DNA from 3 places in the Stappia quadratibracata genome. Region 2 is predicted to be linked to each of the others. Evidence: riboswitches for the same ligand, from Rfam matches in the RefSeq annotation. Region 2 holds a riboswitch; each other region holds the start of a gene.
What was found. Region 2 has a riboswitch for cobalamin ahead of cobU (bifunctional adenosylcobinamide kinase/adenosylcobinamide-phosphate guanylyltransferase). Riboswitches for the same ligand answer to the same signal wherever they lie in the genome.
Positions count from the first base shown of each region.

Region 1: linked by a shared signal. The riboswitch ahead of H7H34_RS09165 (DUF1636 family protein) and the one ahead of cobU (bifunctional adenosylcobinamide kinase/adenosylcobinamide-phosphate guanylyltransferase) in region 2 are both predicted to bind cobalamin.
Region 3: linked by a shared signal. The riboswitch ahead of H7H34_RS08925 (energy-coupling factor ABC transporter permease) and the one ahead of cobU (bifunctional adenosylcobinamide kinase/adenosylcobinamide-phosphate guanylyltransferase) in region 2 are both predicted to bind cobalamin.

Region 1 is NZ_JACMIA010000001.1:2,109,318-2,112,580, reverse strand. Features, by position in the region: gene zigA (zinc metallochaperone GTPase ZigA) at 1-1,182, shown strand, start outside; cobalamin riboswitch at 1,233-1,481, shown strand; gene H7H34_RS09165 (DUF1636 family protein) at 1,598-2,044, shown strand; gene H7H34_RS09160 (ABC transporter ATP-binding protein) at 2,041-2,940, shown strand; gene H7H34_RS09155 (ABC transporter substrate-binding protein) at 3,004-3,263, shown strand, end outside.
Region 2 is NZ_JACMIA010000001.1:1,843,175-1,846,437, forward strand. Features, by position in the region: gene H7H34_RS08205 (cupin domain-containing protein) at 1-231, shown strand, start outside; gene H7H34_RS08210 (DUF4287 domain-containing protein) at 247-468, shown strand; gene H7H34_RS08215 (TspO/MBR family protein) at 559-1,032, shown strand; tRNA gene H7H34_RS08220 (tRNA-Asn) at 1,114-1,188, opposite strand; cobalamin riboswitch at 1,401-1,626, shown strand; gene cobU (bifunctional adenosylcobinamide kinase/adenosylcobinamide-phosphate guanylyltransferase) at 1,749-2,336, shown strand; gene cobW (cobalamin biosynthesis protein CobW) at 2,333-3,263, shown strand, end outside.
Region 3 is NZ_JACMIA010000001.1:2,051,671-2,054,933, reverse strand. Features, by position in the region: gene H7H34_RS08930 (BCCT family transporter) at 1-303, shown strand, start outside; cobalamin riboswitch at 1,264-1,475, shown strand; gene H7H34_RS08925 (energy-coupling factor ABC transporter permease) at 1,533-2,216, shown strand; gene H7H34_RS08920 (HupE/UreJ family protein) at 2,393-3,013, shown strand.

The DNA.
Region 1 (3,263 bases), 270 kb from region 2:
GTGCTGTCCGGCTTTCTCGGCGCCGGCAAGACCACCCTGCTCAACCACATCCTCAACAATCGCGAGGGGCTGCGGGTCGCCGTCATCGTCAACGACATGAGCGAGGTGAACATCGACGCCAGCCTGGTGCGCGAGGGTGGCGGCAACGTCTCGCGCACGCAGGAGCGGCTGGTGGAGATGACCAATGGCTGCATCTGCTGCACGCTGCGCGAGGATCTGTTGCGCGAGGTGCAGGCGCTGGCCCGGGAGGGCCGCTTCGACCATCTGGTGATCGAATCCACCGGCATTTCCGAGCCGCTGCCGGTCGCCTCGACCTTCGAATTCCGCGACGAGAACGGCGAGAGCCTGAGCGATGTGGCGCGGCTCGATTCGATGGTGACGGTGGTGGACGGGGCAAATCTGCTGAAGGACTACGGCTCCACCGACTTCCTGACCGAGCGTGGAGAATCGCTCGGCGAGGACGACGAGCGCACCCTGGTCGACCTGCTCGTCGACCAGATCGAGTTTGCCGATACGATCATCCTCAACAAGGTGAGCGATGCCCGGCCGCTGGATCTCGAAGCCGCGCGCCAGATCGTGCGCGCCCTCAACCCGGATGCGGTGATCATGGAGACCGACCGCTCTGCGGTTCCCTTGCGCGACGTGCTCGGCACCGGGCGCTTCGATTTCGACAAGGCGCACGAGCATCCGCTGTGGTTCAAGGAGCTGAACGGCTTTGCCGACCATGTGCCGGAAACGGAGGAATACGGCATCCGCTCCTTCGTCTACCGGGCGCGCCGCCCCTTCGCCCCGCGCGCGCTGAGCCGCTTCGTCAACAAGAGCTGGCCGGGCGTGATCCGCGCCAAGGGCTTCTTCTGGCTGGCGACGCGGCCGCGTTTCGTCGGCGAGATCAGCCAGGCCGGCGCCTTCGTCACCACTGAAAAGCGCGGGCTGTGGTGGTCGGCGGTGCCGCGCCAGCACTGGCCCGAGTCGCCCGAATGGCGGCGGGCGATGGAGCCCTATCTGCACCCCGTGTGGGGCGACCGGCGGCAGGAAATCGTCTTCATCGGCACGAGCGGCATGGACGAGGCGGCGATCCGCGCCGAACTCGACGCGGCGCTGGTCGCCGATACGGGCTTCCATCCGGAGCGCTGGACCGGGCTCGACGACCCCTTCCCCGCCTGGGGCAGCGCCGCGGCGTGAGACGGCGGCGATGGCTTTGGGCGATTGGTCTTGATGCGGTCCCCGTCATCTGCCAGTTTGGCGGCGATGGTTGCCGACGGCCGAACCGCCAGAGGCATGAAAAGGGAACACGGTGAGGCGTACCCATCAGGGGCCGAGACCGTGGCTGCCCCCGCAACTGTAAGCGGCCGGGGCCGACGTCCTTTACCGGACGAATGGCCCAGGTCCAGCCGCACGATGCCACTGCCCGAAGCCGGGCGGGAAGGCGCGGCCGGACCGGACCCGCGAGCCAGGAGACCTGCCATCTCCCGCAACGACGACCGGACGGGGTGTTCCGGGAAGGTAGCCATGACACGCAACGAGTCCATTTTCCGCCCATCCAGGGCCTTTATCCGCAGCCTGCCGAACCTTGCGGGCGAACGTGCGGGGCATCGCCATGGCGCATGACCTGGCGCTCGGCGAACGCCGCATGGACGCAGCTCCCGATACGCGCCGGCACCGCATCACCGTGTGCACCACCTGCCGCGATCCGCAAACGCGCGAACAGCCGGGCAAGGACCTGATCGAGGCCCTGAGCGCCGCACTTGCCGAGGGAGGCCTGGCGCATGTGAGCGTGGCGGGTGCGGCCTGCATGGCCGGCTGCTCGCGCCCCTGCACGGTCGCCTATCAGGCCGACGGCAAGGCGAGCTATCTGTTCGGCGACATCGAGCCGGAACGCGATGTGGAGACGCTTGTCGCCTTCGCCCGGCAATATGGCGAACTCGAAGACGGCTGGTGCTCCTCGCTGCAGCGCCCCGACGGGCTGAAGGGCAAGACGCTGGCGCGCATGCCCGCCCTGCCCGCTTTCGACCCCGGATCGCCGGGCCGGGAGAACGGCGCATGAGCCATCACAGCGGAACCCCGGTGGTGCTGGAGCTGCGCGAGGTCGCCTACCGGCCGCGCGGCGCGGACGCGCTCCTCTCCGACCTGACGCTGCATGTGCATGACGGCGAGATCCTCGTCATTGCCGGGCCGAACGGCGCGGGCAAGTCGACGCTGATCCGGCTGATCGCCGGGCTGAGCGAGCCGACCGGCGGCGAAATGCTGCTCGGCGGCAGGCCATATCGCAATGTGCCGATCACCGAGCGCGCCCGCGTCATCGCCTATGTCGGCCAGAGCGAGGAAAGCGACGACCGGCTGACCGTCTCGCAATACGTCTCGCTCGGCCAGCTGCCGCATCACCGCACCGGCGGGCGCGAGGCCCGCGCCAGGGCAACGCAGGAGGCGCTGACGCTGGCCGACCTGACGCGCTTTTCCGACCGGCGCATGAGCGAGATTTCCGGCGGCGAGCGCCAGCGGGCGAAGATCGCCCGCGCCATCTGCCAGCGTCCGCGCATCCTGGTCCTGGACGAGCCGACGAACCATCTCGATCCGCTGGCGCGCGGCGAGCTGCTCAGCCTCGTCTCCGGCCTCGGCATCACCGTGGTCGCGGCCTTACACGACCTGACCCTGATCGAGGCCTTCGCCAGCCATGTGGCGCTGATCCAGGGCGGCCGGCTGGTCGCGCACGGCCATCCGGTCGAGGTGCTGTCGAGCGAGCGGGTGCGTGCGGTCTTCAGCGTCGACATGCACCGGATGCAGCATCCGGTGGAGGCCCGCCAGATCAGCGTGCTGGACATCCCCATCGAGGGGCGGTTCGGCACCGGCATCGCCGGCGAGCTTTCAGGATCAGAGCTTTCAGGACCCGAGCGTCCCGCGCCCGGCGCGCCGCATCTGCGTGCGGTGGCGACGCGCGGCTGAGCCGCGCCCTCACCTTTTCCCAGCGTTCCACGGTTTTTCATCCTCACGAGGAGTCTGTCCCCCATGAAGAAGCCCGGCCTCAAGCGCCTTTCCCTGTTCACCGCTGCGATGGCCCTTGCCGCACCGGCCCTCGCCTTTCCCGTCACCGTCGACAATTGCGGGACGCCGCTGACCTTCGAGGCTGCGCCCGAGCGCATCGTGGTGCAGGACATCAACATGAGCGAGATGGCCTTCGCGCTCGGCCTGCAGGACCGGATGGTTGGCGTCAGCGGCATCAGCGGCTGGTACAAGACCAGCGAGGAGTTCGAGCGCAAGCGCGGCGA
Region 2 (3,263 bases):
AGTGCGCCGGGAACCGGATCGCAGCTGCATGTCCACCCCTATCGCGAGACCTGGGTGGTGCGGAAAGGCGAGGCGGAGTTCCTGGTCGGCGACGAGCGGCTGCGCGCCTCTGCCGGGGATATCGTCGTTGCGCCGGCCGATGTGCCGCATCGCTATCTCAACGTGGGTACGGATCAGCTGGAGCTGGTCTGCATTCACCCGTCCGATACGATCCGCCAGCGGGATCTTTAGGCAAGGAAGCCAGCTATGTCGTTGTCCGGAAAAACGCCGCCGGTGAAGGGGCCGGCCTCCTACTTCCCCTCCATCGAGAAGACCTACGGCCGGCCCATCGCCGAATGGAAGGCCCTGATCCGTTCGCAGTCCGGTCTCAAGCACATGGAACTGGTGGCCTGGCTGAAGCAAACCCACGGGCTCGGCCATGGTCATGCCAACGCGCTGGTTGCCCATACGCTCGCCGAGGATAAATGAGGGGGAACTTGGCCAGCCCGCGATGCGTTGGCTTGGCAAGAGGGGCTCGCCCCCGAGCACAACGGTTCGTGAACGTTCGAGGCAAAGCTGATGGATTCGTCGACCCTGCCGGCTCTTTTCGGGTTTCTGGCAGCCTGTTTTCTCGCCGCCCTGACCGGGGCGCTGTTCCGCCCCGGCGAATGGTACGAACGCCTTAAGAAGCCGTCCTGGCGCCCGCCCAACAAGCTGTTCGCCCCGGTGTGGACGATGCTCTACGTGATGATCGCGGTGTCCGGCTGGCTGGTCTGGCGCAAGGCGGGCTTTGAAGGCGCGGCCCTGCCGCTCACCGTCTACGGCATCCAGCTGGTGCTCAACGGGGTGTGGACGCCGCTGTTCTTCGGCCTGCACCGCCCGGACCTCGGCATGATCGACATCGTGCTGGTGTGGCTGTCGATTCTCGCGACGATCGTGCTGTTCTGGCCGGTGCACATGCTCGCGGCGCTGCTGCTCGTGCCGTATCTCGCCTGGGTCACCTTCGCCGCGGCGCTGAACTTCTCGATCTGGCAGCTGAACCGCGAGGGGTGAGGCAAACGCAAATTACCGCGCGGCGCGTTGCGTCGTGCGGTGGCGCGATGGTCGGCTATTTGGGGGAAGTTAGAAGAAGAGTGGCTCCCCGGGCCGGATTCGAACCAGCGACCAAGCGGTTAACAGCCGCTTGCTCTACCACTGAGCTACCGGGGATCACCAATCACGCGGGGCAGATGCACCGCGTCGGTGGCAGGCGTATAGCAAACTGCGCCGCCGCTTGCCAAGCCCTTTGTCGCAAAACTTTTCCACAGTCGGGGCGGGGCGCGGCTATCGGGGCTTTTTCGCCTGCGCCGGCAAATACTCCGCAAGGGAAGGCGTGCAAGGCCTTTCCGCCTCGCTGCTGGACGCGGGGCCCTTCGGCAGGCTATGAGTCGTCATCCTCCGGTCCTTTCTGACGGACGAAGTCCGATGAAAGGGGAAAGTCGGAATGCGGTGGGGGAGGACCCAAGTCGGGCTCCCGAATCCGCAGCTGCCCCCGCAACTGTGAGCGGCGAGTCTTTCTGCATGAACCACTGGGCCTTTTGGTCCGGGAAGGGCAGGACAAGGCGACGACCCGCGAGCCAGGAGACGAGCCGGATCATCCGGGCCCCCACGGGGCCCGGCCCGAAACGTCACGCGCCGTCGGGTGGACGGCAGGAGGCCAGAATGTTCCCGTTGAAGGGCGCCCGCCGCTTCAGCTCTCCCGGCATATCCAGCCGCGGGGAGACCTGCGCGTGAGCCATGCTCCCGCATCCAATACCTTGCCTGCCCCGGCTCGTGTCGTGGCCCGCACCGTGCTGGTGACGGGCGGCGCGCGCTCGGGCAAGAGCCTTTATGCCGAAGGGCTGGTGAGCGCAGCGCAGCGCGAGCGCATCTATGTCGCCACCTGCACACCCTTCGATGACGAGATGCGCCAGCGCGTCGACCGCCACCGTCACCAGCGGGGCGAGGGCTGGCGCACCATCGAGGAGCCGCGCGACCTTGCCGGTGTCATCGCCGCCGAAAGCACGGCCCAAAGCGCCATCCTCGTCGATTGCCTGACGCTGTGGCTCAGCAACCTGATTTTCGCCGAGGCCGATCCGGAAGTGGAAACGGTCCGGCTTGCCGAGGCGCTGCGCTCAGCGCCCGGTCCCGTCGTTCTCGTCACGAACGAGGTCGGCTCGGGCATCGTTCCCGACAATGCGCTCGCCCGCCGCTTTCGCGACGAGCAGGGGCGCCTCAATCGCCGCATCGCGGAACTCGCCGATGTCGCGGTGCTTGTCGCCGCCGGCCTGCCGCTCGTTCTCAAGCCGTCCCACCTTCAGCCGGAGATTCGCCTATGACCGCATCCACGCCCCGCACCGCCGGCAAGATCCCGGCCACCATCGTCACCGGCTTCCTGGGGGCCGGCAAAACGACGCTGCTCTCCAACCTCCTGCGCGAGGCGAAGGGCAAGCGCATCGCGCTCATCGTCAACGAATTCGGCGACATGGGCTTCGACGGCTCGCTGGTCGACGGCTGCGCCGATCCGGACTGCGCGGCGGAAGAGGTGGTGGAGCTGACCAACGGCTGCATCTGCTGCACCGTCGCCGACGACTTCCTCCCCACCATGGAAATGCTGATCGCCCGCGATGAGGCGCCGGACCACATTGTCATCGAGACCTCGGGCCTTGCCCTGCCGCAGCCGCTGGTGCGCGCCTTCTCCTGGCCGAGCGTCAAGACCCGCGTGACGGTCGACGCGGTGGTGACGGTGGTGGACGTTGCGGCCGTCGCCGAAGGTCGCGTGACGGGCGACGAGGTGGCGCTGGCTGCGCAGCGCGCCGCCGACGAGGCGCTGGACCACGACAGCCCGGTGGAGGAACTGTTCGAGGACCAGCTCGTCTGCGCCGATCTCGTGGTGCTGAACAAGGCCGACCTCGTCGACGCGGCGACGCTGGAGCGCGTGCGCGCCGAGGTTGCCGGCCGCGTCCGCGCGGCGGTGGAGATCGTCGCGGCGGAAAAGGGCATGCTTGCCGCAGACGTGCTGCTCGGCCGCGCCAGTGCCGCGGAAGAGGACATGCACGGCCGCGAGAGCCATCACGAGCATCACCACCACGACGACCATGACCATGATCACGACGATCACGATCACGACCATGACCACGATCACCACCACCACCATCATCACGACCACGACGACTTCGTCAGCCATGTGGTCGAGCTCGCCCCGCTCGCCTCTCTGAAGGACCTGGAAGCGCGCGTTGCCGCCGCCATGGCGGTGCCGGGCGTCC
Region 3 (3,263 bases), 210 kb from region 2:
CTGCCGCTCTCGGCCATCACCTCGACCATCGCCATCGTGCTGGTCATCGTGTTCTTCGTCACCTCGTCCGACTCGGGCTCGCTGGTGATCGACACGATCACCGCCGGCGGCAAGGTCGACGCGCCGGTGCCCCAGCGCGTGTTCTGGTGCACCTTCGAGGGACTGGTGGCCATCGTGCTGCTGATCGGCGGCGGGCTCGGCTCGCTTCAGGCGATGGTCATCTCGACCGGTCTTCCCTTCACGATCGTCCTGCTCCTGATGTGCGTGGCGATCTTCAAGGGTCTGCAGACCGAGGAGCGCTGACGCACTCGCGCCTCGCTTCTCGGGGCATAGGGTTTCGGCCCTAAGGGGGAAAGGGCGCGGCCTTGACGGGCCGCGCCCCTTTTTTGCCTGTCGGTCGCCGCTGCGTCCTGCATGTCCGACGCCCCGCCGCCGGCGCTCCTCCCTTCTGCCGTCACCCCGCATCCCCTCTGCCGTCACCCCGGACGAGCATCGCGAGATCCGGGGCCCATTCGTTCCCAGAGCGGCGGCGAAACACGCCTGCGCCCACCCCACACTGAGCCTGTCATCCCGGTTTCGGCGAAGCCGAAGACCGGGATCCAGTAACCCCAGGCCGCACGGTTCGAGCCGTGACGTCGCCGCGAGCGCCCTTCGTCGAGGGCATCCGCTTTCGCAAACCCACACGCCCCAGCGGATACTGGATGCCTGCCTTCGCAGGCATGACAGCCATCAGGATGGCGGCGCCTCCCACCTCACGCCTGCCGAGGGCGCCAATGGGTCCCGGGTCGCGGCTGCGCCTTGCCCGGGATGACAGCCGAGTAGGAGGCGCCGCCTCGCATCACCTCAGCCGCCGCCCTTTACCGTCCCTCCTACGCCTTCTCCCCACCCTCCGCCGTCACCCCGCATCCCCTCTGCCGTCACCCCGGACGAGCATTGCGAGATCCGGGGCCCATTCGTTCCCAGAGCGGCTGCGAGGACACCGAAACCTCTCCTTCGTCATCCCGGACGGCGCGTCAGCGACGAGCCGGGATCGGAGAGCCGAGGGCCTATGGGGAGCGCTCCGGAATCATGCCACGACCGCCGCGGCTCCCCGGTCCCGGATCTTCGGCCTTCGGCCTCGTCCGGGAAGACACCAGGGAGAAGCCTCACGCCTGCCCAGAGCGCCAATGGGGCACGGCCTCTGCCTCATTTCCCGGCACGAAACGCCGTGTTTCGAACAGGATCGGACGAAAATTGATCTTGTCACACCAACTCCCCGCCCTCTAGCATTGCAAGGTGATGGTACCCGTGAGGCAAAGCCGAACGCGGGTGAAAAGGGAACACGGCGAGGCGTACCCAACAGGGACCGAATCCGTGGCTGCCCCCGCAACTGTGAGCGGCGAGCGCTGTCCCAATGCCACTGGCCCTTCGGCCGGGAAGGCGGACAGGCGCAATGAACCGCGAGCCAGGAGACCTGCCATCAGCCGCGGCGCAAGCATTTCTTGCGCCTTTCCCATAGCTCCGCGCACGGTGGGTGCGCCAAGGAGGCTGATATGCATATCGAACCCGGCGTCGTCGACGGCGCCAAGATTCTACTCAGCGTTGCGACCGCCGCCGCGTCTGTCGGCCTGATCGGCAAGATGGCGATCGACACCATTCGCCGCGACGGGGGCTTTGCCGCCCTGGTGGTCCGCTCGGTGATCGCGACCGCGCTGGTCTTCTGCTTCTTCGAAGTGCTTCCGACCAAGCCGGTCGGCGTGTCCGAGGTTCACGTCATTCTCGGCTCGACGCTCTATCTGATGCTCGGTGCCGGTCCGGCCGGCATCGGCCTTGCGCTCGGCCTGCTGGTGCAGGGCGTGTTCTTCGCCCCGGCCGACCTGCCCCAGTACGGCATGAACCTGACGACGCTGATCGTGCCGCTCTTCGCCATGAGCCTCCTGGCACGCCGCATCATTCCGGCAAAGACCGCCTACAAGGACGTCAGCTACAAGCAGGCGCTGGCCCTTTCGACCAGCTACCAGGGCGGCATCGTCGCCTGGGTCGGCTTCTGGGCGCTCTATGGCGGCGGCCTCGGCGCCGAGAACCTCGCCAATGTCGGCAGCTTCGGCCTCGCCTACCTGACGGTGATCATCGTCGAGCCGCTCGTCGATCTGGCCGTGCTCGCCGGCGCCAAGCTGTTCGACAAGGCCCGTACCGGCCTCGTCTTCCAGCAGCGCCTCTACCACGCTGCCGCCTGACGGCATCTCTTCCCGGCCGCCTCGTGCGGCCGGTTTTCTTTCGGGGGGCAGGCCCCTCACGCCTTGGAACAGGCAAAACGACAAAACAGCCTGAGGTGAGAAGACGTCCAGGACCTGAAGCAATGACGCGACCCATTCCGGGGCGTCCTGATCGACTTGAGAAAAGGATCGACTGCATGACGAGGTTCACATCCGCCGGGTTCGCCCGCACCGCTTTCCTGGCCGGCTCGCTGGCCGCAACCCTTGCCGCCACGGCGACGCCCGCCCTTGCGCATCTCAATCCCGGCGAGCACGGCTCCTTCGCCGCCGGTTTCAGCCATCCGCTGTTCGGCGCCGACCACATCCTGGCGATGATCGCCGTCGGCCTCTGGGCCTGGCAGATCGGCGGCCGCGCGATCGCCCTGGTGCCGGCCGCCTTCGTCGGCACCATGCTGCTCGGCTTCGCCCTGGCGCTCGGCGGCGTCGCCCTGCCCTTCGTCGAACCGGCGATCCTCGCCTCGGTCGTGGCGCTCGGCCTGTTCGTGGCGCTGGCGGTGCGGCTACCGCTCGCCGGATCGGCCGCCGTCGTCGCCGCCTTCGCCCTGTTCCACGGCCATGCCCATGGCGGCGAGATCGGCGCGGCAACGCAGCTCGCCTACGGCGCCGGCTTCGCGCTCGCAACCGCCCTGCTGCATGCCGCCGGCATCGCGCTCGGCTATGGCCTCGGCAAGCTCGCTTCGTCGCGCGGCCACGCCTTGACCCGCGCGCTCGGCGGTCTGACGGCGCTCGCCGGTGCCGCCCTGCTCATCAGCGGGTGACCGGCGACCACTTTACCGCCTCTGACCCTGAGCGGGGATAACCCGCTCGAGCGGGTGGTTTTCGCCCCTGGATCGGTCCGCCGCGGGGTTTTCGTGAGTTTGAGACCGGATTCTCGAATTTCGCGCTGTTTGCGACGGAATTTCGCAAAATCCGTCTCGAAATTTGCACGCGGCGAAACAGGCATGAAAACGCCCGGGCGAGCGAGATCTCGTCCGGGCGTCTTTTCTCAAGGAATTCAGGCGTCTGCGC